3 regions of the Anoxynatronum sibiricum genome follow, and region 3 is predicted to be linked to each of the others. Evidence: riboswitches for the same ligand, from Rfam matches in the RefSeq annotation. Region 3 holds a riboswitch; each other region holds the start of a gene.
What was found. Region 3 has a riboswitch for molybdenum cofactor ahead of AAIG11_RS04365 (ABC transporter substrate-binding protein). Riboswitches for the same ligand answer to the same signal wherever they lie in the genome.
Positions count from the first base shown of each region.

Region 1 (10,451 bases), on a different contig from region 3:
ACTCATGTGAATGATCTTCCTTTTGTTGATAATCTGAAGCTGGCACTATGCGGACATCAGGTTCGATGCGTTGAATCACAGATGCTGTTTCTTTGATTATTTCGTCTGTCCTGTCTTTTTCGAGAAAATACACTGTCAGTCTTTGGGTGACAAAATCCACCGTTGCATCAGCCACACCATTGATTTGGCTGATTTCTCTTTCCATACGGCCGGCACAATCTGCACAGCCAAGCCCTTTCAGACGGTAAGTTTCATGGGGATGTGAGTTCATCTGAGGTCATCTCCTTTGGTAAAGTTCGGTCATCAAGGTGGCTTAGATGAGCCAGGCCCTGATCAAAAATACGTCGGATGTGATCATCATCCATGGAATAGTACACGACTTTTCCTTCCTTGCGCGACTTAACAACACGATTCGTTCTCAGCATTTTCAGCTGGTGAGAGATGGCCGACTGGGTCATTCCCAGTACGATGGAGAGATCGCAGACACACAACTCCTTCAGATTCAGAGCATACAAAATTTTTAAACGGGTGGCATCTCCAAAAACTTTGAAAAATACGGCCATTGCCTGTGCATGTTCATCGGCAATCATCTGATCTTCAACTTCACTTACCGCTTCTTCATGAATGATATTGCAGCCGCAGCGGTCTTTATCAATGGCATCACTCATCATATGACTTCGCCTCCTCTATATATGAATACTTGCTCATATGTTTAATTTAATGATACACCTTACACCGCCATGTTGTCAAGATTTCTTTTTTCTGATACTTCGTCAAATGGAAAACACGCACATAAAAGCGTCCGTTCCAAGCATGCTCGGAACAGACGCTTTTATTAATCCACTGTAACTCCGCTGCAGACAGCTTTGCTTATCGGCTAATCTTTTTAGGGCAGAAGCGATCCGATTAACACCTGTTTCAATGACAGTTGCTTCCACAGCCCGGGCGACCACTTTTCAGTTTCTTTCATCCACCGGTAATTCGGTGAACAACGTCAATCATCAATGGTACAGACGCTCTGTTGGTGGTATGGTTGATGTGCCGATTACTGGGATGCACTGAGATGATACAGGTGTCGCGGCCGACCTCCCGTATCATAGCGAATATCCAGTTCAAGAAAGCCTGTTTTCACCAGATACTCCAGGTAACGCCTGGCAGTGACGCGGGCAACACCAATTTCATCAGCTACCTGGGTGGCGTCCACCGGCTTCCGCCGGTTTAGAAGGTGTTCTTTTATGGTTGCCAGGGTTTTGGGATGAATCCCTTTTTCATAGTTCGTTGCTAATTCCGTCTCTGATCGGGAGATGATCAGACGATCGATGTCATCCTGAGAAACCAGCCGGGTATTCTCCAATGTTTTTTTCCGTAACCGGTAATTTTCCAACGCCTGTTTCAACCGCTTAAATTCGAAGGGCTTGACAAGGTAATCAAAGGCACCCAGTTTCAGCACCTCACCAATATGAGCAGGATCCTGAGAGGCAGTAACAAGAATCACGTCAATGGTCCAGTTTTGATTCCTGATCTTTTTCAGTAGCTGAAGCCCATTACTTCGGGGCATGTAAATATCAAGTATGATAAGATCGACAGTTTCTTTTTCAAGCATTTCCATCGCCTGTTCTCCGTTTCGGGCTATGGTTGCAACCCGAAAACCCTCTACAGAGTTGACATACCGGTGATTGATTTCTGCCACCATTGGATCGTCTTCAACAATCATGACACGAATCATTGATCCTCCCCCTCATTTTCCCTGACAGCAGGCCATTGTTTGGGCAGTCTCACCCAAAAAGTGGTTCCATTTCCTGTTTTCGACTGAACCCGAATAGTTCCATGAAGTGTTCCAACCACCTGATTGACAAGAAAAAGGCCCGTTCCCCTGTCTCCTTCACGGGTGGAAAATCCCCGATTGAAAATCTTTTCCTGTATGTCACATGACATGCCTTCTCCATTGTCCACCACCTGAAGCATGATGGCATGATCTGTTTCCTGAATACTCAGTGTCACCTGCCCGTTTTCCCGCTGATTCAGAGCGTCAAAAGCATTGTTCAGGAGGTTTCCGATGATGGTGACCAATGCATTGCTGCTAATGCGTCCCTGCAGAACAGACAGTTGACTGGCAGGGTCAACCATCATGGTTAACCCCGACTCTCTCGCCGCACTGAATCGCCCGATGATCAGCGCCGCCACGGCAGGTTCTTTAATGTGACGAATGACCTGACTGGTGATCTGCTGCTGGCTTTCTGTCTCCTCCAGTATATACTTCTCGGCGAGATCATAATTTTTCAGCTGCAGCAATCCCAACAGCACATGCATCTTGCTCATGAACTCATGGGTGTTGGCACGCAGAGAATCCACCAGCATCCGGGCACCTGTGAGCTGTTCAGCAAGAGTGGTCAATTCATCCCGGAGACGAAAACTGGATATCACACCCACAATTTCATTTTTGGCGTTTGTGATGGGAATGCGGTTGACCATAATGGGAACACCGTTCATGACATCCTGAATATCAAGCTCTGCCTGCCCGGTTTTCAATACCCGGGGCATTTTGGACTCAGGCATAATTTCACCGATGTGCATCCCTTCCTGTTTATCCGGAGAGATACTCAACATTGTTCGTGCCGCTTCGTTGATCATGGAAACATTTCCATCTGCATCAATAGCCATTACACCTTCTTTAATGGCTTTCAGAATCCCATTGCGCTCCTTTAACAGTTTTGAGATTTCGTAGGGTTCCAACCCCAGCAGAATTTTCTTCAGGTGCTTTGCCATCCAAATGGAGCCCAAGTGGCCCAATACTAGTCCAATTAAAGCAAAGCGATAGACCTGCCATCGCATTTCTGCCGTCGCCTGTTCGATGTTGCGATTCAGCGTGCCCACCGCCACCATACCAAGGCGATGGCCTGCAGGGTGGATAATGGGAGTCAGCGCCCTGGTGGAGATTCCCAGCGTTCCCTGTGCCACCGAAATATATTCGCTTCCTTCCTGCAGCACGGGCCCCTCATCGCCGCCTGCAAAAGGCTTCAGCAGCTGTTCAGGATTGGGATGGGAGTAGCGAATCCCCTCAATATTCGTTACCGTGATAAATTGTACATCGCGACTGCTGCTTCGAATCACTTTCATCAAGGGATCAATGGTTTCTTCAGGATGTGCTGTTTCAAATGCGCCAATCACCGTTGGCATGCGGGCAACAATACGGGCTGTATTGAGAACATTGTTTTCCACTTCTTTTAACAGGCTGGCTTCCATGGTTTTGAGAAACCCATAGCTGACACTCAGAACACTCAACGTCACAATAAAAGCAGAAAAGAACATGATTTTGGCCTGCAGGCTGATTTCTCTGCGCTGTCTATGCGTTTTCATACGTACCACATCATCCTTCCGGTAGTCCGGCCCGGTGCTGTTCCTGTAATTTGATTTATTTTATCACATAGTTGCCTTCTGGTCGACTTGCCTCTCTGCAATCAACGGCATGATACCGCCGGGTATCAACGTCTGCTCGTTGACAAGCCACCACCCCTTCGGTATAATCAGCAGTAAGCGTTATCACCAACCAGCGCTTAAGTCTCCGAGTTTTTGCGTCTACCGCGCTCAGCGCCATGACCAAAAACCATTAAGGTATTGCCGGAAACAGCGATGCCTCCCACTGTGGAAAGGAGCCGAAAAATCACCAAAACTCCCTTTCTGCATTTTCAGCTTCAGGGAGTTTTTTTGTTTCGTGGTTCCATGTAGTTGACTACTTTGACAAAGGGGCGTATTCATGGATAATCTCATACAGGGAACCCGGGATGCCGTTCATCTGCTCATCAGAATGGACCCGGAATTCCTAGAAATTGTCGGCCTGTCTCTCTTTGTTTCACTGACTGCCACTTTTTTGGCAGGCATTGTGGCAATCCCCTTTGGCCTTACCATCGGTATCAAAGAATTTCCTGGTAAAAAAATGCTGGTTCGATTGATTTATACGCTAATGAGCATGCCGCCGGTGGTCATTGGGCTGGTCATTTTTCTGTTACTGCTTCGCAGCGGCCCTTTGGGGCAATTTCGCCTCAACTTTACCCCCACGGCCATGATCATTGCCCAGTTTTGCCTGGTGACACCCATTATCACCGGTGTTGTGTTTAATGGCACCAAAGAAAGAGGCAGCGAGATCAGAGACCTTGCCAAAACCATGGGGGCTTCTCCTTCTCAAACACTCTGGCTGCTCATTCGAGAATTGCGTATCAATATCATGTCGGCTGTTGTCACCGGGTATGGCCGGGCTATTTCTGAGGTGGGGGCTGTCATGGTGGTGGGTGGAAATATTCGGGGGCACACCCGGGTCATGACCACCACCATTGCCATGCTTCGCAATATGGGAGAGTATTCCCTGGCCATCGCCACCGGCATTGTGCTGCTGCTGATTTCTTTCATCATCAATTCACTGCTGTATCATTGGCAACAGGAGCGATAACATGCATCTTTTCATCGAACACCTCACCAAAAGCTATGATGAAAAAAAGGTGCTGGATATCTCCCGGTTGGAGATTGACAGTGGCTGTTTTTGGGGAATCATCGGCCCCAACGGTTCCGGAAAAAGCACCCTGCTTAAAATCATCTCTTCCCTGACAGCACCCTGTCAGAGTCGGATTTTATACGATGGTCTGCCTCTGAATGACCGATTACTTCTTGACATGACTTTGGTTTTCCAAAAGCCTTACCTGTTACGCACTTCTGTTTTTCAAAACATAGCGTACCCGCTGCAGCTGCGCCATGTTCCCGCGCAGCAACTTAAAGAGCAAGTGGAGGAAATGCTGACATGCTTTCAAATTGAACATTTGCGAGATCAAAAAGCCTGGACACTTTCAGGTGGCGAGGCTCAGAAAGTGGCTTTGGCCAGGGCCCTTGTTTTCAAGCCCCGGTTGATCATGCTGGATGAGCCCACTGCCAATATTGACCCCACTTCTATTCTGCTTCTTGAAAAACAGATTCGCATCCACTACGAAGCCTATCACCCCACGGTGTTAATGGTCACCCATAACCTGCAACAGACAAAACGCATGTGTGACCAGGTAGCCTTTTTGTATGAGGGTACTCTTCAGGATGCCGGCCCCCTTGAAAAAGTCTTTGGCAGTCACGCACACCCTCTGGTGCATTCTTTTATCCAGCAGGGTTTAATTTAATCAGACTCTGAACTCAACGCTGACACAGCGGCCAATCAGCTTTAATTGCTTCTCAGTGACAGCTGTGGGTACTTCCCCTGAACTTCCGGTGGATAACAGAATTTTTTTCTGCTGATCTTTCGAAAGTTTGCGAATCATTTTTTGGCCGTTTACTTCGATGACATGGATTTTACCATTGATGATTTCAGTTGTTTCACAGACCATTACCAGATCGTCCTTAAAAATTCGCAGGGACTGTAATTGGCCGTCTGCCACCTGAAAAAATCGAACTCTCTCCCAGGGAACTCCCTCTATTTTTTTGCCCAATACCGGCAGTTCTTTTTGCGCCACTATTTTCCCTGTTGCCAGATTTTCTACAGGGAAACGCCTGATGATATGGGCCAGGGCATCAGTCCACTGATCATTGGGTTCGATGGAAAGGGAGGCATCCCGTTTCACCGCCTGATTTCTGGTTGACCGATTGTTTTCAGTTTCACGGTCATCCTCGTTCTCCCCAGAGTCCCGACGAAGATGGGACCCCTGCTGCAATACATCCGTCTCTTCTCCCAACACCTGTAAAATACGCTGGGCTGCCTGTTCTTGGATCACTTTCCTGCCCGACTCCACCTGTTTGATATAGTTTTCAGCCAAGCCACATTTTTTTGCCAGCATTTTTTCAGTCATGCCGGCACGCAAACGCGCTTTTCGAATGGCTTCTGCAATTGGATTCATCTTTTCACTTCCTCTCAGTCATCATCTTTTTTGCTTTTCACGATGAATCTATTTTCCTGATCATCTATTATAACATGACTTATCATTCCGGTACCACGTTGGCCAGTATTGCGCGGTGTTTATGTTGTTCAATGAGCCTATTCAGGAAACCCTGCTGGTCCCGGCGATTTTCTGAGAAAGCCTTTGTTTATTTGATTTTAGGGTATCTATTACCGGAACAAATGAACTGATCACACATGTTGAAACGAGGTGTTCCCCATGTCTGCAGGTGATTCTCTTTATGATTTACTGATGCGTCCGCTGGAAAAAAGGCTGCTTGAAAAAGTTCGGCGGTCTTTGATGGTCCGCCCCAGAGGGATGGTGCTTGAAATTGGTGTGGGTACTGGTGCCAATTTGCCCTACTACCGTTATGAGTATATTGATCATCTTGATCTTCTCGACCTGACCATTGGCGAAAAAGTACGTCGTCACCATTACCCCGACCACCTGCCGCTGCGCTTTTTGGAAGGACAGGCCGAAGCATTGCCTTTCGCCGATGAGTCTTATGATTTTGTTGTCGTTTCGCTGGTGCTCTGCTCTGTCACTGATGTCATGGGCAGCCTTGCAGAAATTTTTCGAGTATTAAAGCCTGGCGGTCGGTTCATTTTTATTGAGCACGTGCTGCCTGAAAACCAGCGGCTAAAAAATGTGTTTCAACGATTGACACCTCTTTGGAAGCGCATGGCCAACCAATGTCATCTCAACAGAGAGACTCTGGATGCCATTGCCGCAACAGGATTTGAGCAATTGGAACTTTACCCGGTCTACAGGGACATTTTCATTGGCGGCGTGGCTCATAGGCCCCATTAAATCACGCTCGTTCACCAGTACAGGCGGAATCATCTGAGTGATTAATGTGTATATTAAACCGCCTGTAGCGGGTTTTCAAGTAACAGTTGATAGCATCGAGTGGATCATGAATGTCAAAAGCTGAAATTATTTAAAACGCTGTCCACAGCTTTTTCGAACAGCCTCTATTTCTATGCCACAAAAAAACCGGCACGTTCGCATTCTTCTTATGTGAGAATGCTGGCATGCCAGTGGTTATTGAGTGGATTGAAAGAATGTTGATAAGACAAAATATTTAAAGCTGTTTTTCCACTTCCTGATAGAGACTGTCTGCCAATGCAAGATTATCTGCCAGCAGTTTTTCTCCTTTAGCCCGATACTCGCTGACAAAGGTTTCGTCTTTGATGCTGCCCAGGTTTATTTTCACATTAAGCCAAGCTCCCTGCATAGCCGCTTTCAGACCAAGGGCACCAACTCCCAGGTCACTCACTGCATTGGGATTTGAATGACCCATTGCCTTTTGAAGCACCACCAGCACTTTTGCAGCTTCCTCCATCATGGTATATGGAACAATGGTTGCTTCTTTCAGAGCCTGCTGCATAGCTTCTTTTCGCTTTGCCTTTTCTTCATCTGTCGTTTTAGGCATGGTCAGTACATCACCCACCGCATTGTACACTTCGGTATCTTTCTCAATCAGATTGTTAAATGATGCCATTAACCCTTCTGTTTCTTTCAATACTTCCTGCATGCGCTCTTCATAAGCAGCGTATTTTTCTTTGCCCGTTGTCAGGTTTGCCACCATTGATACCAAGGCAGTTCCCAGAGCTCCAAACAACGCTGAAGCGCTTCCGCCGCCTGGTGCAGGTGCATCTGATGCCAGCGTGCTGACAAATTCTTTTGTTTTCAGCTCAGTCAGTTTCATGAAATTTCTCCTCTCCGTATGTAAGCTGTTTTCACCATATCAATTCTACAAGATCATGTCAATGTAGTATCCTGACAAATGAGACTGTCATTAACAGTGAATCTCCAGATAGTTCCTGTGAATTCCAAACAATTTCTTTGAAGAAGAGTTCATCAGCCACCCATCAAAAGATGACTCCAAATTAACGATTGACATCGGATCTATTATATCGTAATATTCTAATATAGCGTTTTACCCGACACCCTTCAACATAATGGCATTTAATGACTCACTGAAAGGAGGCTATCATGCCGCACAACAACGACAATGTCACAATAATTCAACTTCAGCAAGCAGCAGATCTGCTGAAGGCCATGGGGCACCCGGTTCGTTTATGCATTTTGAAACGACTTGCAGATTACGGCGTCGCCAATGTACAGCAGCTCCAGCATTGTTTGTCTGTACCACAATCCACCGTTTCCCAGCACCTGGCTGTCCTGCGAAACACAGGGATCATTCAGGGTCAGCGCCAGGGATTGGAAATTCATTACCGGATTATTCATCCTCAAGTACCGGCGCTCATCCAGCAGTTGCAATTGTCCATGAATGACCCCAGCTCTCCGTGACAGGTGTATATTTTCCTCAAATAATCGTTATCATATACAGTCATTCCAACTTATTATTATCTTGAACGATATTTATCCATCATCACTCAAGGAGGATTTTTTCATGCGTAAAAAAATTGTTATTGTGGGCGGCGTGGCCGGCGGCGCCACAGCCGCTGCCCGTTTGAGACGGCTTGATGAACAGGCTGAAATTGTTTTATTGGAAAGGGGCGGCTACATTTCTTTTGCCAATTGCGGTCTGCCATATCACATCGGTGGCATCATTGAAAACCGGGATGATTTACTGGTGCAGACTGCCGAAGGCATGGCAGCCCGTTTCAATCTTTCGGTACGTCCCTACAATGAAGTCACCGCCATTCACCGCAATAAAAAAGAACTGACAGTGCACAATCATTTGACCGATGAAACATATACTGAAATGTATGATGTCTTGATCTTGTCACCAGGTGCCAGCCCGGTGAAGCCTCCCATCTCAGGGTTGCAGGAAACGGACAATGTGTTCACTCTTCGCTCTATTCCCGACACCGACCAAATCAATCATTACATTGATTTGCATCAGCCCAAAAAGGCTGTTGTGATTGGCGGTGGTTTCATCGGTGTTGAAATGGCCGAAAATCTCCATGCGCGGGAAATCCATGTCACGTTGGTGGAAATGCAGGATCAGGTGATGGCCCCCATGGATTATGAAATGGCTGCCATTCTTCACAATCACATCCGCCAGCAGGGTGTTCAACTGATCTTGGCGGATGGCGTTTCGGCTTTTCTGCAATCCGGAAACCAAATTCAACTTTCCAGCGGCAAGCTGCTTCACACCGATCTGACTATCATGGCCATCGGTGTGAAGCCTGAAAATCAACTGGCCAAAGAAGCCGGCTTAACCTTGGGCGAGCGGGGCGGTATTCTGGTGAACAATGCCATGCAAACCAGTGATCCTTCTATTTATGCCATTGGTGATGCCGTAGAGGTCACCGATTATATCAACCGACAGCCCGCCATGATTCCTTTGGCCGGCCCAGCCAACAAGCAGGGCCGCCTGGTGGCCGATCACATCTGCGGACGCCCGGTGGCTTACCCCGGCACCCTCGGCTCTGCCGTAGTAAAAGTATTTCAGTTGACTGCGGCATCAACGGGCAACAACGAAAAACGCCTGAAGCAGCTCCACATTCCTTATGAAGCCCTGCACATTCACCCCGGTGCCCATGCCGGATACTACCCCGGGGCAGATCCCATTTCCATGAAAATGCTCTACGACCCTGTCACCGGAAAAATTCTGGGTGCACAGGCCATCGGTTCCAAAGGGGTGGAGAAGCGTATTGATGTGCTGGCGACGGCCATGCGGGGCAGATTAACAGTTGAAGATCTGCAGGAGCTGGAACTGTCTTACGCACCTCCTTATTCCTCTGCCAAAGATCCGGTAAACATGCTGGGATTCGCCGCCACCAACTTACGGGAAGGAATGGTGACTTCTTTTCAGTGGCATGAGGTGGATAATTTGAATGCTTCCGGTGCTTTTTTCCTTGATGTGCGGGATGATGACGAGGTGGTTCAGGGAATCATTCCGGATGCCCATCACATTCCCCTTAGCCAGCTTCGCACCCGTCTTCAGGAGCTTCCCGAAAACAAAACCGTTCACGTATACTGCCGGGTAGGGGTTCGGGGTTACATTGCCGCCCGTATGCTTTCACAGCGGGGCTATGATGTCAAAAATCTTGACGGGGGATATGCCACCTGGCAGGCTGTGTTCCGTCCTGAAGAAGCAGCTGTCACAGCGTTACCCATGGATGATTCTGGTACGATTTAAATAAGACGCCTCCTTTAGGGGGGCGTCTTTACTCATTTATTGTTCGTGGGCAACACCCGTGAGTTCACTCACCCGGCGAAGCCCATGTTTCTCCATATACGAATTGATTCCCACAGCCACATCGATGCAGGCGGTGGGATTCACAAAGTTGCCGGTTCCCACCGAAACCGCCGCCGCCCCGGCCATGAGAAACTCCAGGGCGTCTTCCGCCGTCATAATGCCTCCCATGCCAATGATGGGAATTTTCACCACCTGGTACACCTGCCAGACCTGGCGCAGGGCGATGGGTTTGACCGCCGGCCCGGAGAGACCGCCCATAACCCGTTTCAGCACAGGCTGCCGGGTCTTGATGTCAATGGCCATGCCCAGCACTGTGTTGATGAGAGAAACGGCGTCTGCTCCCCCCGCTTCAGCACTTTGGGCAATGAGTC
Region 1 is NZ_JBCITM010000001.1:254,526-264,976, reverse strand. It holds gene AAIG11_RS01155 (heavy metal translocating P-type ATPase) at 1-271, opposite strand, end outside; gene AAIG11_RS01150 (ArsR/SmtB family transcription factor) at 252-671, opposite strand; gene AAIG11_RS01145 (response regulator) at 1,046-1,726, opposite strand; gene AAIG11_RS01140 (ATP-binding protein) at 1,723-3,357, opposite strand; molybdenum cofactor riboswitch at 3,549-3,669, shown strand; gene AAIG11_RS01135 (ABC transporter permease) at 3,755-4,444, shown strand; gene AAIG11_RS01130 (ATP-binding cassette domain-containing protein) at 4,446-5,153, shown strand; gene AAIG11_RS01125 (helix-turn-helix domain-containing protein) at 5,154-5,864, opposite strand; gene AAIG11_RS01120 (class I SAM-dependent methyltransferase) at 6,123-6,713, shown strand; gene AAIG11_RS01115 (cyclodeaminase/cyclohydrolase family protein) at 6,988-7,614, opposite strand; gene AAIG11_RS01110 (ArsR/SmtB family transcription factor) at 7,902-8,219, shown strand; gene AAIG11_RS01105 (CoA-disulfide reductase) at 8,323-10,020, shown strand; gene AAIG11_RS01100 (dihydroorotate dehydrogenase) at 10,057-10,451, opposite strand, start outside.
Region 1: it holds a riboswitch for molybdenum cofactor, as region 3 does, so the genes downstream of both, AAIG11_RS01135 (ABC transporter permease) here and AAIG11_RS04365 (ABC transporter substrate-binding protein) in region 3, are expected to answer to the same signal.

Region 2 (10,451 bases), on a different contig from region 3:
GAAGAAAATTATCTAATGACCAAAATGATGCGCGCAGTCATCGGGACCAATAATGTGGACCACTGCGCACGCCTCTGACATTCCTCCACTGTTGCAGGTCTTGCAACAACACTTGGAAGCGGCGCGATGACCAACAGTATTGCTGATATTCAGCAGGCAGACACCATTTTTGTCACCGGGTCAAACACCACAGAGTCCCATCCCGTCATTGGAGCCCAATTGAAGCGCTCTGTTCGCAATGGCTCAAAACTGATTGTGGCAGATCCCCGTGAAATACCGCTGGCAGCCGAGGCAGATGTGTTCCTGAAAATTAAACCGGGAACCAGTATCGCCCTCCATAACGCCATGATGAACGTGATTCTGGAGGAAAAGCTTCAGGATGAAACCTATATTCGTGAAAATACGGATAACTTTGATGAGCTGGCTGAAAGTCTTAAAAAATACACCCCTGAGTATTCAGCAGAAATATGCGGAGTTGATGCAGACAAGATCCGTGAAGCGGCCCGTCTCTATGCCGGTGTTGATAAAGCGGCCATCCTGTATTGCATGGGCATCACTCAGCATGTGAATGGAACAGAGACAGTGATGAGCTTATCCAACCTGGCGCTGATTACCGGTAACATTGGAAAGCCCGGCTCCGGCGTGAATCCTCTTCGCGGTCAAAACAACGTGCAGGGAGCTTGTGACATGGGTGCACTGCCCAATGTCTTCACCGGCTATCAGCCTGTCGGCAACCCTGGCGCTCTTGAAAAATTTGAAAAGGCCTGGGGTGTCACACTTTCAGACAAGGCGGGGCTAACGGTGACCGAGACGTTTAAAGCCATTGAGGAAGACCGGGTGAAGATGCTTTATATCTTCGGAGAGAATCCCATGATTTCTGATCCGGATACCCATCATGCCGAGCACGCCCTTCAAAAGACCTTCCTGGTAGTACAGGACCTGTTCCTCACTGAAACTGCTGAGTTGGCCGACGTGGTATTGCCGGCAGCATCTTTCGCTGAGAAAGATGGGACTTTCGTTAACACCGAAAGAAGAGTGCAACGGGTTCGAAAAGCTGTGAACCCACCAGGAGAAGCAAAACCCGACTGGGTAGTCTTTATGGATCTGATGAATCGTTTGGGCTACGAGAAAAAATACAATGACGCTGAAGAAATCTTTGAAGAAATTCGCAAGGTAACCCCCCAATATGCCGGTATTACCTATGACCGCATCAAAGGGAGAGGCATCCAGTGGCCTTGCCCCACCACCGATCATCCGGGCACACCTGTGCTTCACATTGGCAAACCCGCCCGGGGCGCTGGTCTGCTGAAGCCTGTTGAGTTCGTTGAATCAGGAGAGCTGGGGGATGAAGAGTACCCGCTGGTGATGACCACCGGCCGCATCCTTTATCAGTATCACACCCGTACCATGACCGGCAAAACAGAAGGTATTAACAATATGGCGCCGGAAGTATACGTGGAAGTGAACCCTGAATTGGCGGCAGCCAAAGGCATTGAAGATGGTGCCATGGTTAAGATTACATCCCGTCGCGGTTTTGTCACCATGAAAGCAAAAGTGACCGACAGAGTGGAAAAGGGTGTTCTCTTCATACCCTTCCATTGGGAAAGTGGCGCGAATGTGCTGACTAACGGTGAAGTGCTTGACCAGTACTGCAAGATCCCAGGCCTAAAAGTGACAGGGGTTAACCTGGAAAAAATGGCGTAAGCCGTCACACACAAGACTATAAAAACCCGGTTTCTCAAGTAATGAGAAACCGGGTTTTGTGTGCCGCGATCTTTTCAAAAGGTGATTTTAGAGTACTCAGCTCAGTTCAGTCGAAACATCAACCACCCCAGGGCTGGCTCATGTAGTCTTCCATCAAACGCTGGTGTTCTTCCTTGAACAGTTTTTCATGGCCCTGTTCCCATAAAGCCAAAGTGTGGAACAGTTTTTTGGCACTGGGATCATCGGTGTTGTCAGCTGCATTCTGGTAAAATTCAGCAAAATCTTTTTCCATTAAATAGGCAGTGCGCAGCACACTCATGTCAGGTACCATGCTTTCAGTCACCTGCTGGTCAAGCAGTTCATTCTCTGCACGATCGGCAAAAATATTTTTTTCCCGGTCAAGATCAAAGTCTACCTCTTTAAAAGTCTGATGCTTTTCAAAATGCTCCAGTTGTTCCTTCAGGTACTCGTAATGGTCCATTTCAACGTCTGCCAGTCGCAATAACATGTCTTTTGCACTGGCCAGGCTTACTTTTTCAGATTGATGGCGGAAAAAATCCACACCTTGCAATTCCCGCTCCATGGCATAGCGGATGATGTTTTGATAATTCTGTTTCATTTAAACGCCTCCCCGTTAAAATCTTAACACTATTATACCATATTTATACCACAAAATGTCGGCGAATAAACCGGATTCTGGTATAATAATCATAGTAGTACACAGGGAGGGTCACAAATGAATCTCGAACAGCAAAACGTCAAGCATACCTGTTCCATCATGCGAATCCAGCAGGAAGGCCCGTTGGCAAGGCCCGTTGCCATCGAAACCAGTGATGAAGTCATCATGGAAAAGCCCCTGACAATCTTTTTAAATGAGCAGGAGTGGATCACACTCTTAAGTTCAGGTACGGCCATGGAATATCTGGCAGTGGGATTTTTATACTCTGAAGGGATTTTACTCCGAAGAGAAGACTTGCTCAACTATTACCTCGATAGCGATGAAGGTAAATTTCACGTTCAGCTGAAAGAAAATCCAGAGTTAAAAACTCGATTAAAAGGCAAGCGAGCTGTTACCACCGGCTGCGGAAAAGGTACTGTCTTTTTCGACGTGCTGGATGCTCTGACGACTCAGCCCATTAAGAACCAATACAAGATCCCGTTTGATGTGATACTGCAACTGTCTTCTGCTTTTCAAAAACGATCCATTCTGTTTCAGGAAACTGGGGGAGTGCATGCCTGTGCATTATGTGACATCTCAGGCATTCAACTTTTTCATGAAGACGTGGGCCGTCATAATGCACTGGATAAGGTTGTTGGTGAGGCTTTGATCAAGGATATTTCGGTAGATGAAAAGTGGCTGATTACCAGTGGCCGCCTTTCTTCGGAAATGGTGATAAAAACAGCGCGTTACGGTATTGCGACGCTTATTTCCAGATCGGCCCCCACCAATCTGGCGGTGGAACTGGCGACACAGTTGAATATGACCCTCATTGGATTTGCGCGGGGGAACCGCATGAATATTTACACAGGCAGGGAAAGGGTTTTCATTAAAGGGGAAGAGTGATATAATCAACTTAAATGAATGATCAGAATTTTTTCCGAGTTGTTTTTTTCTAAGGGAATGCATTCCTATGAAGAACAACCGTCGGGTACTGGGAGAAATCCCCGTGCCTCCCGTGATGGAAAGGAAAAAAGCCCCGCAGGGAGCCTCCTTACCATCGGCTCCTTTTTTGTATTGCATCAGAGAGAAATGCTAAGAGACAGGAGGATCATGTATGGCAGATCGATACAGTCGCCACATCACGTATATGCGTATTTCGGTGACAGACTTATGCAATATGCGCTGTCAATACTGCATGCCGGAAGAAGGTGTTGAAAAGCGCACCCATGAAGATCTTTTGTCATTTGAAGAAATCGTTTCCATTGTGAAAGCCAGTGTACCTCTGGGTATCCGAAAAATTCGCATCACTGGTGGTGAGCCGTTGGTACGCAATGGGATTGTTTCGCTGGTGGAACAGTTAAGGCAAATCAATGGTATCGAAGAAATTGCCATGACGACCAATGGGACACTGCTGAAATCAATGGCCAAACCATTGAAGGAGGCAGGTTTAAATCGTTTTAATATAAGCATTGACTCGCTGAAGGAAAACCGCTATCGTGAGATTACCCGTGGCGGGCGCCTGTCTGATGTTCTTGAAGGAATTGAAACCGTTCTTTCGCTGGGAATGACACCACTAAAGCTGAATACGGTGGTGATAGGAGGTCTTAATGATGATGAAGTCAAAGACTTTACATCACTAACGATCAATGAACACATCGATGTTCGATTCATAGAACTGATGCCGGTGGGACAAGCCAGCCAGTGGGCAGAAAATAGGTTCATATCCAATGATGTACTGCTGGAAAAGCTGGGATTTTTGCTTACAGAACAGCGGGAAAATGGAAGTCCAGCCCAGTATTATCGCTTGCCGGGTGCCCTGGGACGAGTGGGATTTATTAATCCCATCAGTCATCATTTCTGTCATGAATGCAACCGCATTCGCCTTACCAGCGACGGCCGGTTGAAACCCTGCCTTCACAGCAATGATGAAATTGATCTTCGTTCGGTATTGCATCAGCCTGCAAGTCAAATCACCAAAGTCATTGCCCAGGCCATTGATCGCAAACCGGAAAGACATCAGTTAGATCTAGATGAGCGCTGTACCAGCCGTAATATGTGTCAGATTGGTGGTTGATACCTTCTGAGAAACGCAGCCACCTGAAGCCCACATGTTTCATGATGGGCTTTTCTGTTGGAGAGAATAGGTGACTTATACGAATGACAGTGCGTTGACCCTTCCCATGCAAACCGATATAATGAAGTGAGACGGTCACAGGGAGCCGGAAGATTTCCTCATGAGTTCCGGCAAAAAAAGGCAGAGGTGAACATTTTGATTGAGCAAGCATTGGAGAAGGCACTGAAACAGATAGTGGGAGAACCGGCTTTGCGTTGTCAGGAGCCCATGAAAGCACATACTTCCTTTCAAATAGGCGGTCCTGCTGATTATCTGGCAGAACCCGGCACAGAAGCCCAGTTGGCTGGTCTTCTATCCCTTTGCCAGGAGAGCGGTGTTCCTGTCATGGTCATTGGAAACGGCAGCAACATGCTGGTTTCAGACACAGGCATCAGGGGCGTGGTGATCAAAATAGGCAAAAAGATGAATCGTGTCACCGTTCATGGACAACAGGTCAATGCACAGGCAGGGGCGACTCTTTCCAGTCTGTCACGCACATTATTACAGCAATCTCTGGCAGGGTTTGAGTTCGCTGCCGGCATCCCCGGAACACTGGGGGGAGCACTGGCCATGAATGCAGGTGCCTATGGCGGCGAAATGAAAGACATCCTGGTGAATTGCCGGGTGATGAACTCCCGAGGCATTATTCAAACTCTCACGCTTGATGAAATGCACATGGGATATCGATCCAGTCGTGTGCAGAAGACGGGAGAAATCATCTTATCGGCCAATCTCGCGCTGAAGTCAGGAGTATACAGGCAAATTAAGTTTATGATGGATGATTACTGGCAGCGACGCGTCACACGACAACCTTATTATCTGCCCAGTGGCGGTAGTGTTTTCAAGAGGCCTGAAGGGTATTTTGCAGGAAAGCTGATTGAAGATTGTCAGTTAAAAGGCGTGGCTGTGGGTGGTGCCATGGTGTCAGAACTTCATGCCGGCTTTATTGTTAACACAGGAGATGCGACAGCAGCAGATGTCGTTAATCTGATGAACCTGATCTGCAAGCGGGTGAAAGAAACCCACGGCGTCGATTTGGAAGCGGAACTGAGAGTAATTGGTGCATAGACAGGATGGTGAAACAATGAAGTTTGTTATTATCACAGGGCTTTCAGGAGCCGGAAAAAGCCTCACGGTAAAGTGCATGGAAGATCTTGGCTTTTATTGCGTTGATAATTTGCCTCCCGTACTGATCCCACGGTTCGCCGAATTGTGTGAAAAAACCAGAGGAAGCATCGATAAAATAGCACTGGTGATGGATATTCGGGGGGGGCTTTTTTTCGATGACTTATTCATTAGTCTTGATGCCTTCCGGGACCAGGGACATGATTACGAAATATTGTTTCTGGATGCAAGTGATGAAACGCTCATTAAGCGCTATAAAGAAACACGGCGCAGCCATCCCCTTTCACGTGATGGCGCCATAGGTGCAGGCATACGGTTGGAACGACAAAAATTACAACAATTAAAAGAAATGGCCGTCACAATTCTTGACACCAGCCGACTGAATCCAACCCAGCTGAAAGAAGAGCTGCGGCACCTCTATTTGGAAGGTGGCGAACGGAACCATTTTATGATTTCTCTCATCACCTTTGGATTCAAACATGGAATTCCGCTGGATTCAGATTTGATTTTTGATGTTCGTTTCCTGCCGAATCCTTTCTATGAAGAAGAATTGAAATCTTTAACAGGTCTTGACCAACGAGTCAGAAGCTATGTGCTTGACAACGAAACAGCCGTTGATTTTCTGGAGCACCTGGAAAACATGATGCTCTTTCTTATTCCCAACTATATTCGGGAAGGTAAGCATCAGCTGGTGGTGGGAGTTGGATGCACCGGCGGCAGACACCGGTCGGTGTCCATTGCCCTTGCGCTTGCCAATTACCTGCAACAACATGGGTATCGGGTAATTCTGGAACACCGGGACATTGAATAAGGTGACATCATGAAATGGATTTACTGGCTAAAACCGGGGTTGCAAATGAAAAGATGGCTATTGTTGGGGCTGGCGGGAATTGTGATGATCTCGGCAGCACTGGCATATTTTTGGCGTGCCATGGAACTGAACCTGCCCGGCGCGACGGCAGTGGCCGCCGGACTGACCGGGCTTCTACTATTGATACTGTCGTTGCATCAGGGAATCCTTTCCCTCATGCGAAATCTGGACCGGATTCCCAGAACAGAAACAGTCCAGTCAGAACATGACCGATTGGTGCAAATGGTATATGACCGGCAAGTTCTCTCCAAAGGACGCCGCATTGTTGTCATTGGCGGAGGTACCGGGCTGTCTGTATTGCTTCGGGGTATGAAACAGGTAACCACCAACATTTCTGCCATCGTCACTGTTGCCGATGATGGCGGTGGATCCGGTGTTTTAAGAGAAGATCTGGGAATGCTGCCACCCGGAGATATTCGCAGCTGCCTGTTGGCGCTGGCAGAAATGGAACCCACCATGGAAGCGTTGCTGCAGTACCGATTTACTGAAGGTGTGCTGAAAGGACAGAGCTTCGGAAACCTTTTTGTTGCCTCCATGAATGGTATTAGTGACAGCTTTGAAGAAGCAGTCAAAAAAATGGGTGAAGTGTTGGCAGTAAAAGGACAGGTGCTTCCTGTCACACTGGAAGATTTGACACTCTACGCTCAGCTAAAAAACGGCAAAGTGATTAAAGGAGAATCCAATATTCCATTAAAATGCCAGGAAGAAAACAGCCCCATCGATTTTGTATTTATTCGCCCCAGAAAACCGGCTGCGTTGCCGGAAGTACTCACAGCCATTGATGGCGCAGAAGCCATTGTGCTGGGACCCGGCAGTCTCTATACAAGCATCATCCCCAACCTTCTGGTGAGTGCGGTCACAGAGCGCATTAACCAGTCGAAGGCCGTGAAAATCTATTTACCCAACCTGATGACCCAACCGGGAGAAACCGACAGGTATGCAGTGGTAGACCATGTGGAAGCGCTGATGAGCAACACTGGTCTGGCACATCTGGATTACGTGCTGGCCAATGCCCAGAAGGTTCCGCAAGCCATTGTAGACAAGTATCGGCTGGAGGGAGCAGAAATGGTGCTGCCAAATGCTGAAGATCATCAGCGTCTGAAAGAAAGCGATATTCAGCTAATGGAAGTAAATGCAGTGGATATCCGCAAAGAATACGTCCGCCACGATGCACTGACCATCTCCAGAATAATACATGATCAACTGATTCCTGAAAAGCACAGAGCAACTTTATTGCACAAAACAGCCGCTCATTAGGGCGGCTTTTCAGCGTGGCACACCGCCGTTGAACATGCCAGCCGGTTGTGATAAAGTTATGGTTAAGAAAAAACACAGGGATGATCGCATGCGATATGAAACAAGCGCCGGCGGTGTGGTGTTTTTTGGAAATGCCATCCTGCTGCTGAAAAAATACAACGGTGACTGGGTACTGCCCAAGGGAAAAGTAGAACCCCTGGAAACCACCCGCGCTACAGCCATTCGGGAAGTGGCTGAAGAGTCAGGTGTGAAAGCAGATGTGCTTCGATACCTGGGAGCAATACATTATGTCTATCAGGCCAGTTGGGCCAGAAATGAGAATATCTACAAAACCGTCCACTGGTTTCTTATGCAATCACGCACCATGCGTTGTTTTCCACAGCGAAGTGAAGGGTTTGTGGAAGCCCGGTTTGTTCACATGGATCGGGTGCTTGAAATCGTTAAATACACAGATGAACGTAAAATGGTTCAGAAAGGGCTGGAGCAACTGGAGCGACTTGGCAAAAAAGTCAAATAATGATCAGAGAGGATTCCACCAACATGTCTTTTTCCACAGATACCAAAGAAGAACTGGCAAGAATTATACCTGAAGATCGGTGCTGCCAGCTTGCTGAGTTATCGGCTCTCATTCGAATGGCAGGTATGCTGGAACTGGCAGGTCCTGGTGATCTGCGTATCCAACTCAGCACTGAAAACCCATCGACTGCCCGTAAAATTTTTAAACTGGTGAAACGAATATATGGATTCCAAGCTGAAATACAGGTTCGTCAAACTCCGCGCTTTAATAAAAGCAAACAATATGCGTTACTCTTGGAGGATCCGGAAGAAAGCAGACAAATGTTGAAAGAAACCGGCATTCTTTTGGAAACAGAACAAGGAATCACTTTGCTGGAGCAGGTACCCCAAGCATTGATAAAAAATCGTTGTTGCCGCCGTGCATTTTTGAGGGGCGCTTTTTTGGGTGGGGGATCCATCAGCGCTCCGGAAAAAAACTACCATCTCGAGTTCGTTTCTTCCAATGAATCACATATTGACAGCATCCAAAAAATATTACGGCGTTTTCAACTTCAGGGTAAATATATTCTGCGCAAGGGGCATCACGTACTCTACCTGAAAGAAGGTGAGCAAATTGTTGACCTTCTCAATATTATGGGAGCCCACCATGCCTTACTGGCACTGGAGAATATTCGAATTCTGAAACAAATGCGCAATAACATCAATCGAATTGTCAACTGTGAAACTGCCAACTTGAGTAAAACCGTCCAGGCTTCTATGCGACAGGTGGAAATGATTCAGTTCATTGATCGTCGAATCGGTATCCAAAATTTGTCCCAAAGTCTGCGTGAAGTGGCGATTGCCCGGTTAAAATACCCCGAAGCCAGCCTGAAAGAACTTGGAGAACAAATCAATCCACCGGTGGGGAAATCTGGTATTAATCACCGCTTTAGAAAGCTGGAGCAACTTGAAGTGCGTCTCAAAACCCAAAAGATAACATCTTCAGATGGAAATGCTGAAAAATAATGATATTTAATTGAAAATCACTGTTAATGACTGTCGAGAAAGGATATAATTAGGCACAGGACTTGCTATTCATAAAGGCTTCACCCATCCCCATGAAGCTTTGGCTTCAGACAAGGAGGTCATCTATGCTGGAGGTAAGCTGCCGAATCCTCATGCCTGGCATGATGCTTGCAAAGTCAGTACACAGCTCAGCAGGCATCCTGCTGTTAAAAGAAGGAGAAATGATTCAGCCCCACACCCTGGATCAGTTAAAAGCCCATGAAATTGAAAAAATATACATAAAGTGGCCGGAGTCAGGTCTTCAGAAAGATATCAAAGCGGTAAAAGACGAAACCAGGCAAAAAGCGCTGAGTTTTGTAGAAGAAACATTTAAGTCAGCCTACCATTCCCAGGTACTGGAGCTTGAACAGCTCCGTCGGCAAGTGGATATACTGCTTCAGGAAATTATCAGTCATGATAATGTGTTGGTAAGTCTCACCAGCCTGAGGTCAATTGACGATTACACTTTTGGACATTCTGTGAACGTGTGCGTGCTGTCACTTATTGTCGGCATAACATTGGAAATGAGCCCGGAAGATCTTCGTATTTTAGGAATGGGTGCCATGGTTCATGACATTGGGAAACTCTTTGTTAATCAGAATTTGCTTCAAAAACCTGAGACACTCAATGCCTCTGAGTATGCTGAAATGAAAATGCATGCGACTTTGGGTGTGGCAGTGATTGGAAATGAACAGGTTGATGAGCGTATTTTGGAGATCATTCGTTATCATCATGAGTGGTATAATGGTTCCGGGTATCCCGACGGGCTGGTGGGTGATGAGATTCCGCTGATGGCACGGATTGTGGCCATCTGCGATGTTTATGATGCCTTGACATCCGACCGGGTTTACAAAGAAAAAATATCGGCGCAAGAAGCCTTGGAATACCTGATATGTATGGGTGACCGCCAGTTTGATTTTCGATTGCTGCGCCAGTTCTTGAAGTACATCCGGGTATACGCTATTGGCATGGTGGTGCGTCTCACTACGGGTGAACAGGCCAGTGTCCTGTCGAACAATCCCCACTGGCCCACAAGACCGGTGGTACAGGTAACAACCGATGCTGCCGGGAACTCAGTGAAGGAGTATCGAGTGATAGACCTCTCCAGAAAACTGGGAATTGATATCATCTGAACGCCGGCTCTCTGGAGCAGGCGTTTT
Region 2 is NZ_JBCITM010000001.1:373,610-384,060, forward strand. It holds gene fdhF (formate dehydrogenase subunit alpha) at 1-1,704, shown strand, start outside; gene AAIG11_RS01645 (ferritin-like domain-containing protein) at 1,823-2,323, opposite strand; gene fdhD (formate dehydrogenase accessory sulfurtransferase FdhD) at 2,441-3,268, shown strand; molybdenum cofactor riboswitch at 3,289-3,410, shown strand; gene moaA (GTP 3',8-cyclase MoaA) at 3,480-4,439, shown strand; gene murB (UDP-N-acetylmuramate dehydrogenase) at 4,626-5,546, shown strand; gene rapZ (RNase adapter RapZ) at 5,563-6,414, shown strand; gene AAIG11_RS01670 (gluconeogenesis factor YvcK family protein) at 6,460-7,731, shown strand; gene AAIG11_RS01675 (NUDIX hydrolase) at 7,820-8,248, shown strand; gene whiA (DNA-binding protein WhiA) at 8,248-9,252, shown strand; gene AAIG11_RS01685 (HD-GYP domain-containing protein) at 9,378-10,424, shown strand.
Region 2: it holds a riboswitch for molybdenum cofactor, as region 3 does, so the genes downstream of both, moaA (GTP 3',8-cyclase MoaA) here and AAIG11_RS04365 (ABC transporter substrate-binding protein) in region 3, are expected to answer to the same signal.

Region 3 (10,451 bases):
GACAAGATACCCGTCAAAAGAGTTGCTGCCAGATCAGGTGTTTTTCGGGCGGTTTGAAAAAGCGCCAAACCTGAGTAAAAAAGCAGTGCTCCTAAGGCTCCAAAGGGGATCACCATCTCCAGATGGGGTGATGCAAACAACAGTGCAATCACTATCAAAACAAATCCTGATATGATATTGGATCCACCTGTACGGGCACCAAATCTGTACTGAGCCGCTAAACCGCCTGCCCCATGACACATGGGGAAGCCTCCAAAAGGGACTGAAAACAAACACATGGCACTCATACTATAAAGAAGCTGCTTTTCCTGAACTTGGCGGTCCAATAAATCGCTGATGAGTAATGAAGTGGCTAAAACGGCATTTCCAAGAGTGAGAGGAATCTGCGGCAAAGACGCTTTCGTGAACCCGCTGATAAAAGAAGGAAAGTCAGGCAATGTTAAAGCTGGGAGGCGCATGAGTGTAACCGGAGGTGGTCCAAAACGAAAAAGGCCGACAATAATTCCCAGTAGAAAAACCATCAGAGCTGAAACATCCAGATGCCTTGAAAATCGATAGTAGAAAATGATGCCCATTGCCAAGGCACCGAGAATGAAATCATACCTCATCATCACCATGGCCTGCCTCATCAGGGTCAGAGCGAGCGCCAGTTGAATACCGCGGATTAAAGCGATGGGAATACTTCTTTTGATGAAGTCCATGGCGCCGGTGAGAGCGATGAGCAGCAGCACCAGTCCCATACCGATTCCTGCACCTGCAATTTCGGCAGCGGACAATCTTTCTGTAAGGGCAATCACACCAATGGCTTTCATAGGTTCAACAGGCATTGGTAATTTGTAATGGATTCCGGTGAAGAGATAAGCAATACCGAAGAACAGCAACATGACAGCCAAATTCATATCAGTTGCAACGGAAACGCCAATAACAATGGGGAGTAGTGTTCCAAAATCTCCCAGTGCGCCTGCAGCTTCTTCCATATTGAAACGAAAATCTTTTTCCATAAGCGTTATCACCTTCGATGCATAAAGATGGTAGTTCGATTAAACGGGTGGTAGTCTTGCCGTTGAGGTTGATTACCAAAGACGACGTTTTAGGATTGATCTTTGAAGCAAATGATATTCCTGTAAATATCCAAACAAAGAGGCTCTTAATCATTAATTTCCTGGTGAACCACCGTTGATTCAAAGAGAAACGATGCGATTAGAATAAATTGAGGGTATTAATTTTAAGATCAAAATGCATAAAAAAAATAACGACTAGATTAAATGAGAAAGCACGGCACATTTGCAAAAGGTTCAAGCCTTCACCATGAAGCTTGTTTAAACCACATTCTTGACAGAACATAGGGCATACTCTATACTTAACCTCAGGGAATCGTTTTCCTCAAAATGCAAAGATAAACATAACGAAGATGTTGTAACATCAGCAAACAATGGAATCGCCTCCGAGCTTAAGTCCCTAATGGCAGTTGCCTATGGGATCAAGCCGATAGGGTAATGTTGGAAACGGCGTTGCCTCCCAGTGGAAAGGAGATGTGTGGCTGAAGTGCAATCACCAGGCACCCCTTTGGGTGTTTTTTATTTCGATGTTCTTCAGCTGCAGTAACGGACTTAACCAGAAAGGGTGTGATCTCCCAACGATTAAACCAAGGAACTTGATTTTCAGTTAATGATCACTTAAAAAGTGAATACAGGCCAGAAATGATTCGCCTACAAAAGGAGATGAGAAAATGACATTGACGAGACGCAGCTTGTTCATCATGTTGCTCATTTTGATGGTTGCTTTAACAACAGCCTGTGGAGGAACTCAGGAACCAGCTCCACCGGAAGAACCGGCACCAGCTGAAACGCAGCCATCCGCTGAAGAAGCGACAGAGACTTCTGAAACGGATGGTGATTATCCTGAACTAACGAACACAGAGATGATTTTATCCACCACCACCAGTACTGAAAACAGCGGTTTGCTGGATTTTATTCTGCCGGATTTTGAATCAACCTATGAAATTGATGTGAAAGTGGTAGCTGTTGGTTCAGGTGCAGCACTACAGATGGGAGCTGATGGTGAGGCTGATGTACTGCTGGCTCATGCCAAGGCCCGGGAAGAAGAGCTGGTGGCAGATGGCCATGGCCTGGAGCGATTTGATGTGATGTATAATGATTTTATCATTGTCGGCCCTCCTGACGACCCCGCTGGTTTAATGGATGCAGCCGCTGGTGATGTGCTGGCTGGCTTAACACTGATCAGTGAGAAGGAAGGTACCTTTGTTTCCAGAGGTGACGATTCTGGCACACATATCATGGAAGTGAATTTATGGAAGGAAATTGGTTTAGAGGAGCCTGATGCCAGTTGGTATATTTCTGCCGGTCAGGGCATGGGAGACGTGATCCAAATGGCCAATGAGCTGGAAGGCTACACGCTGACTGACAGAGCCACCTATCTCTCCATGCTGGGAAGTATCGATCTGGTGATAGCTGTGGAAGGTGACCCAAAACTATTCAATCAATATGGCGTTATTGCAGTGAATCCTGACAAGGGAGATCATATTAACTATGCCGCTGCAGCCCGATTTGTCGATTGGATTTTGTCTTCTGAGACACAGGAACTCATCTCCCAGTTTGGTGTGGAAGAGTTCGGAGCGCCTCTCTTTTTTCCCAATGCCCAATAAGTGAGGAACAGCGCTTAACCGATTTTAAAACACCCGATTCCGGCCTCGACAGCTGGATCGGGTGTTAATCATCTAAAAAACAATCGTGAATCAGTCAGGAAATGCTTTGGCGCGTGCGCTGCATGCTGGCATGAAACAGATAACGTCCGGTAACTCCGCCTACCACAAGCAGTCCACCGAAAATGGTCCACATGCCTGGGGCCTCGCCCACAATGAGCAGAACCCAAAGGGGATTGAATAATGGTTCGATGACTGGGATTAAGGCACTCTCCATGGCACTGATATGCTTCACTGCAGTTGCGTAGAACACGTAAGCCAGCCCCAGCTGCAGCGTGCCCAACAGCAGCAGACCCAGCCAACTCATGGCGGAGGGCATTGATTGAAACATAAAAGGTAGCGTCACAATACCCGCCAGAAGATTACCCAGCAGAACAGACTCCATGGGGCGGGCATTTTTTTGCTTTCTCAGCAGAAGCACCATAACTGCAAAACTGATGCCGGTGAACATACCTAAAAGATTACCCCAGAAACTGGTAAAGCTTACATCATCCAGGAAAAAGAGCACCATGCCCACCATAACCAGTAAAATGGCAGCCCAATCAATGCGGGTTACTTTTTCCTTAAGAACAAAATAACTGAAAAGGCCGATATAAATGGGTGAAGTAAATTGAAGCAGGGCAGCATTCGCTGCTGTTGTGAGACGTGTAGAGGTGACAAAGAAGATCATGACGCAGGCATAGGCAACGGCAGCACCTACCTGAACTTTTGACCAGGTAAAGACAGGCTTTTTCAAGAAAAAGAAAATAACCACAGCTGCTATGAAGCTGCGCATGCCGGCAATGGCCAGAGGGTTCCAGTCCACCAGTTTGATCAAAACCCCTCCCAGGCTCCACAGAAAAGCGGCAGCCATCATTTGGTAACGTGCTTTTGTATCATTTGTCATATCAGCACCCCTTGCTAATCTCCTTTGACCATCAATACACGATAATCCTTTTAACAGCATAAATCAAAGCCCTGGAGATGACAACCGTTTGAAGTGATTATTTCAATTGAAAAATAGTTGATGATTTTTCTTTTGTGAAAACAGGTAGTTTGAAAGGCTGTTGAAATCTAATGCCTGTTCGTTGACATTATTTCTTAAGAAGTGTACATTTGGGATAACACCCGCCGCGCCCTGAAATGCGCACTAAGGCGGGTTGTTTTTCGAACAAGCAGAAAGATCATTATGTATGACATTTTGAGATGATGTTAAAGGAGTTTGGAAGCAATGAAAACGACAGAAACAGCAGGCGGATCAGCGGTGCAGTCCATTGACCGGACCTTTCATATTATAGAAGTGCTTGCAGAGAAGCCGGATGGACTGGGATTGACGGAACTGGGTAAACGGGTGGGGCTTCATAAAAGCACCGTGCATCGACTGTTATTGGCGCTGATCCACCATGGATATGTGGAGCAGGATTCCGGCTCTTCTGTTTACCGGTTGTCTCTCAAAATGTATGAGATAGGCAGCAAAATCATTGATGATCTCGCTTTGAACGAGGTTGCCAGACCACTATTATCTGCCCTGAAGGAATCTGTGAATGAAGTGGTGCATCTGGTGATTCGCGATGACATTGAAATTATGTATATTGACAAGGTGGAAGCTGACAATAAGATCCGTATGCACTCCCGCATTGGGGCGCGTTCTCCCCTATACTGTACTTCTGCGGGAAAAGCCATGATGGCCTTTTTGCCGGAACAGGAGATTGTCTCCATTTGGGAACGTAGCCATATCCAAAAACTCACCATATATACCATCACCGACTTGGAAAAAATGAGAGAAGAATTGAATCAAGTCAAAAATCGGGGTTATGCCATTGATAACGAAGAAAATGAGCTGGGAATTCGCTGTGTGGGGGCACCCATCTTTAATTATCGTGACGAAGTGATCGGGGCCATCAGTATTTCGGGGCCAACCCTTCGGGTAACGCCTGAAAGAGTAGCTGCTTTTGGTGAAGCAGTAATGGCAACAGGCCGCTTGATCTCCCAAAAGATAGGGCACCGTGTTAAATAGTCAATGTTACCCATAAAAGGGTATGACCAAATGAGATGAAAGCTTTAGAAAATTTGTGATAGATGAACTCAACTGCACTTTCAGTGCAGTTTTTTCATGCCTGAAACCTGTAAAGCATCTAAATAACGGGAAAACGTTGATCCACTATCAGAAAAGTGCCATATTTTGAAATGATGACTATAATGAAGAAATATGGAGAAATCAAAAGAATAATGTACCTAATAATCTGTAACCGTCAATGAAGCACTTGAAATTCTGGAAAAACATCGCTATGATTAGTCTATAAAACGAAACGATGGTTCACAATACGAAACTGGGGAGTGGATTAAATATGGTGACTTTGGAGCACGTAGGCATCTGCAGTCTGGATACACGAAAACTGAAAGACTGGTACGTCAATCTTTTCTCTTTCCGGATTGTTTACGATAATCAAAAGGAGATGCCCACCTACTTTTTGGCAATGGAAGACAACAGCATGCTAGAAATTTATCCTGCTGAAACTGATGCCAAAACTACCGACAACAAGTATCGAGGGATTCGACATCTGGCTTTTGGTACAGATCAGATTGAAGAAGCGTATCAAAAACTACTGGATCACCAGGTTGAAATCATTGAGCCGCTGAAAGCAAATGATAAAGGCGTTAAAACCGTCTTCTTCAGAGACCTGGAAGGAAACATTATTCATTTCATTCAACGTCCGAAGAGCTTGGTGTAACTGCATGACAATCGGAAGTTTAAAAGGCTGATTCAAAGAGTGTTGACGAAATGAAGATAGTGCGTTAAAATGTTGTTAACCGGTACACAAACCCGGTACACAGATGGAAAGCAGGAAAATGTATGTCATGGGCGAAGAAAAAAGTGACCATCAAAATGGTTGCAGACCAGGCGAACGTCTCAAAAACAACCATCTCCCGCTATCTTAACGGAAAGTATGAGTTCATGTCGGAGGAAACCCGGGAGCGGATTGAGAAAGCTATCGAAGCATTAAACTACCACCCCAATCAAATAGCCAGAGGATTAAAGTCAAAAAAGAGTGGTACCATTGGAATGATCGTTGCTGATATCACAACACCATTTTCATCAATTCTGGTCAAAGGTGTCAATGATATTTGCCTTGGTGAAGGGTACCAACTAATGATTGCCAACAGCGACGAAGATCCCAGAAAAGAAGAGGAATATATTAGGTCGATGCTCACCAGGCAAATCGAAGGGCTGGTGATTAATTCAACTGGCTACAATGATGATTTGATTCAACAGCTTCGAAATGAAGGCATTTTTGTCACTTATGCAGAAAGAAGACCTTTAAATGGTCAGATAGACACAGTCACCATCGATAACGAGCATATTATCAAATATGTACTTGATAAACTCTATGGCTCTGGATTTGAAGAAGTTGCATTTTTCAGCCAGACTATCAATAAGAATGCCACCCGTCAGATTCGTAAAGAGATTTTTCAACGAATGACCTGTGAACGTGGCGGTGATGCTGAGGCTCTTTTCTTTCAGATAGACCAGGAAGCATTTTCTTATGACAAAGCGATTATGGGTTATCTCCAAGAGAATCCCCAACGGTCAAAAGCAGTGATAACAGGTAATGGCGTTGCTATGCTTGATTTTTTAAGGGCTTGCCGACGTCAAAATATTGAAATACCTGACCAGGTTGGTTTGTGTGGTTTTGACGACTGGGGATGGACAGAGTTAGTTGGTGCCGGTATTTCGGCGATTGCACAGCCTACTTACGAAATTGGTGCCAGAGCTGCGGAAATACTTATTGGACGTATTCATTCAGGCATTGATTATAAGGATCCCATTGAGATCGAACTGAAAGCTCAGTTTGTTGAAAGGGGTTCGACGCAGATCATTCTTAAGTGACGATAGGGGCATTTCGAAAAAATGCCTTGACGTTTGTTTAGTGAACCGGTAAACGAAACTGATACATAAAAGTTGCGTGAATACCATTCGAATATGAAAAAGGATGGCGATAGTGAGAGGAGTGGCGAATTTGCTGAAAGAGAAGCTGATTCTTAATGCACTGGCTTTTAAGGATGCTAACTCTGGAATCGTCGAGCAGCATCGACTGCTTGATTGGATTTTATCCAAAGGATACAGACGTCTGGAGATTAGACGTGAGTATATGAGAAATCCATCGCAGGAGATCGCCTTAATAGCAGAAAGTAACCAGAAAGCTCAACTGGAGTTGCATTATTCAGTAGCTGACAAGCTTTTTCAGGATACTTACATTGACCAGTCACTTATTCAGGACTACATGGCTGAAGCAAAGATGTTAAATGCCAAAAGTATCACTTTTTATTTAGGCGATTACCGGGCGCTGTCGGTCAAAGACAAAGTTTTTCTTCAAGGGTTATGCAACGGATCATTAGCTGTTTTAATCGAAAATGACCAATCGCTGTCAGGTGGAAAAGCTGACAAGATTGAAGAACTGTTAATGATTTGCCATGAGAATAATATTAAGCTGCAAATGACATTTGACATTGGCAACTGGATATGGACAGGAGAAGATGCAGAAAAAAATGCACTGAAGCTGAAGCCCTATGTTTCGAATATCCATGTGAAAGATGTGATGATCAAAGATGGTTGTTTTTCATCTACACAGTTAGACGGTGGGATTGTCGACTGGAAGTATTTCTTGAAATTTTTCAATGGAAAAAATTTCATTTTGGAGTATCCCTGTGGGATGGAACCTTTCGATTGCATTGAACATGCTTACCAGTTGATTAATGAAGCAATGATCGAAAGTCAGTGAAAAAGAATGAGTAATTAAATAATGATTGAAGCATATGAAATGGAGGAGGTAGACCAATGAACCTGAAAGTACGCTATTCACATCACCCTGAAGATGCAAAGCATTATACGACTGAAGAGTTGCGCAATCATTTCTTAATGGAAAACGTTTTTTTGCCAGACGACATTCAATTGATCTACAGTCATGTTGATCGCATTATTTTTGGAGGTGCCATGCCCGTCGAAGAAACGGTGGTGCTTGAAGCTGGAAAAGAACTGGGTGTCAGCTATTTTCTTGCACGCAGAGAGCTGGGAATAATCAATATAGGCGGACCAGGAACGGTGACACTTGATGGAACTGAATATCAGCTTGATGGACGAGACGGCCTATATGTGGGAATGGGTGTTAAAGAGATAAAGTTCAGCTCACAAAGGGCAAGCCAGCCAGCCAAATTTTATTTGAACTCATGTCCGGCCCATCATGCATATCCTATACAAAAAATTGGACAGAAAGACGCCAATCAAGTGAATCTTGGAGATCCGCTAACAATGAATAAGCGAACGATTTATCAATATATTCATCCGGCAGTATGTCCATCATGTCAATTGAGCATGGGAATGACTCTCCTTGAGCCAGGAAATTCATGGAACACGATGCCTGCACATACACATGAACGACGCATGGAAGTATACTTTTACTTCGATATGGACGAAGAAACCCGTGTGTTTCATTTGATGGGACAGCCTCATGAAACGCGGCACATTATTATTAAAAATGAGCAGGCGGTGGTTTCGCCCAGCTGGTCCATTCACTCAGGCGTTGGTACTCGTCATTATACCTTTATATGGGGTATGTGCGGCGAAAACCAGGAGTTTGATGACATGGATTTCATTGAAATGGAAAAAATGAAGTGAAGGATACTTCTGATGAATTAATGTGAGCACGTTGGTCAAAGAAGGTCGGGACGAATGAGAAAGGCATAAAAAGAATTCAGTAGGGAGTTGAGCATGTGAAGAAACAGATTGTCATCACAGACTGTGACCATGGCAGTATTGATATTGAAACGCAGGTATTGAATCAGGCTTCTTTGGATTTTGATTTTCACCAGTGCAAAACAGAGGAAGATCTGACCAGCCATTGCAAGGGAGCACGGGCGGCCATTAATCAGTACGCTCCCTACACCAGAAAAGTATTTGAATCTTTACCAGAGCTGGAGTTAGTGGTTCGTTACGGTGTCGGAGTGAACAACGTGGATCTTGATGCGGCAACAGATCATCATGTTCAAGTGTGTAATGTGCCGGATTACGGTATGTACGAAGTGGCAGATCATGCATTGGCCTTTATGTTGGCGATGACTCGAAGAATTGTCATAATGAATGAATCGGTCCATCGTAAAGAATGGGACTATCAGAAAAGCATCCCCATATTTCGGCACAGCCATCAGACTGTGGGCATTATTGGCTTCGGAAGGATTGGCAGTGTCTTTGCACAACGGATTCATGCCCTGGGTTGCCGAGTTATCGCGTATGATACCAAGTATCCCAGTCGGGAAAATCGACCGGCAAGAGTCCCTGATTACGTTGAACTAGTGGAGCTGGAGACGCTTTTGGAGCAATCTGATGTGGTTTCCATTCATTGCCCCCTTGATAATGCCCATCATTTGATTGGTGAAGCAGAACTGCAAAAAATGAAAGAAAGTGCTTTCATTATTAATGTTTCACGGGGTGGCATCATTGATGAAGAAGCCCTGAACAAAGCCCTTATGAACAAATGGATTGCAGGAGCCGCGTTGGATGTTACTCAAGATGAGCCTATCAACCCGGAGTCTCCCCTGTTTCAACATGATATGTTTCTCTGCACACCTCATATGGCGTGGTATTCAGAGCAAGCAGCGAAGGAACTGAAGCAGAAGGTGGCAGAAGAAGTTGTGCGTTTCGTCAAAGGTGAAGCGGTGCATTATCCTGTGAATTCATTAAAAAAATAATATCAGACAAAAGGAGGAATAAGGATGAATCAAAAGAAAAGATGGCTGGTAGTGCTATTGGTAGGGTTGTTGACAGCTGGGTTAATGAGTGGATGTGGTGGAGGTGCTGCGGCACCTGATGCACCGCCGGCAGCAGATGCGCCGGCTGCGTCTGCGGGAGATGCGCCTGTGCAGGCGAAAACGCTTCGAGTGGCCTTTAATCAGCCAGAATCACATCCTCAGTTTAAGGCAATGGTTTCTTTTGGTGAGAAACTGGCCGAAAGAACAGGTGGTGCTTATCAGGTAGAGGTCTCCCCCAACGAGTTACTTGGGCCACAGCGTGAAACCATTGAATTAGTTCAAACGGGCACCATTGAAATGGCCATTGTTGCCGGAAGTCTTTTGGAAAACTTCAACCCCGATTATGTGGTTTTTAACCTGCCATACATGTTCAGCAGCCGCGACCATCAAATGGCTGTTGTGAATGATATGAATATCGTGGGAGACCTTTATCGTTCAACTGCCGATCAGGGAATGATTGCAGTAGGGGCTTTCCATGGGGGTGTTCGAAATGTCTACACCAGAAGTCATCCCATCCATACCCCTGCAGATCTGGCAGGTCAGAAGATTCGTGTGATGGAAAGTGATACGAATATTCGCATGATGCAAATGATGGGTGGTACCGGAACACCAATGGGTCAGGGAGAAGTATACACAGCCATTCAATCAGGTGTGCTGGATGGTGGTGAAAACAATGAGCTCATCTTTGCCGGCTTGAAACACGCAGAAATTGCACCATACTACTCTTATACCCAGCATTTAATGATGCCTGATATGCTGATCATCAACACAGATCTTTTTGATGGGATGCCTCAGGAACATCAGGACATTTTCATGGAAGAACTAAGAAAAGCAGTTGATCTCCAGGTTCAATTGTGGGATGAAGATGTGGCTGTAGCCATGGAAGAAGCCATCGAAGCGGGGGCAAGCTTTAATGATGTTGACATAAGTGTCTTCCAGGAAAATG
Region 3 is NZ_JBCITM010000003.1:147,419-157,869, forward strand. It holds gene AAIG11_RS04360 (putative sulfate/molybdate transporter) at 1-1,001, opposite strand, end outside; molybdenum cofactor riboswitch at 1,431-1,548, shown strand; gene AAIG11_RS04365 (ABC transporter substrate-binding protein) at 1,730-2,665, shown strand; gene AAIG11_RS04370 (DMT family transporter) at 2,760-3,608, opposite strand; gene AAIG11_RS04375 (IclR family transcriptional regulator) at 3,933-4,718, shown strand; gene AAIG11_RS04380 (VOC family protein) at 5,014-5,433, shown strand; gene AAIG11_RS04385 (LacI family DNA-binding transcriptional regulator) at 5,556-6,590, shown strand; gene AAIG11_RS04390 (sugar phosphate isomerase/epimerase family protein) at 6,721-7,482, shown strand; gene kduI (5-dehydro-4-deoxy-D-glucuronate isomerase) at 7,545-8,375, shown strand; gene AAIG11_RS04400 (C-terminal binding protein) at 8,471-9,445, shown strand; gene AAIG11_RS04405 (TRAP transporter substrate-binding protein) at 9,470-10,451, shown strand, end outside.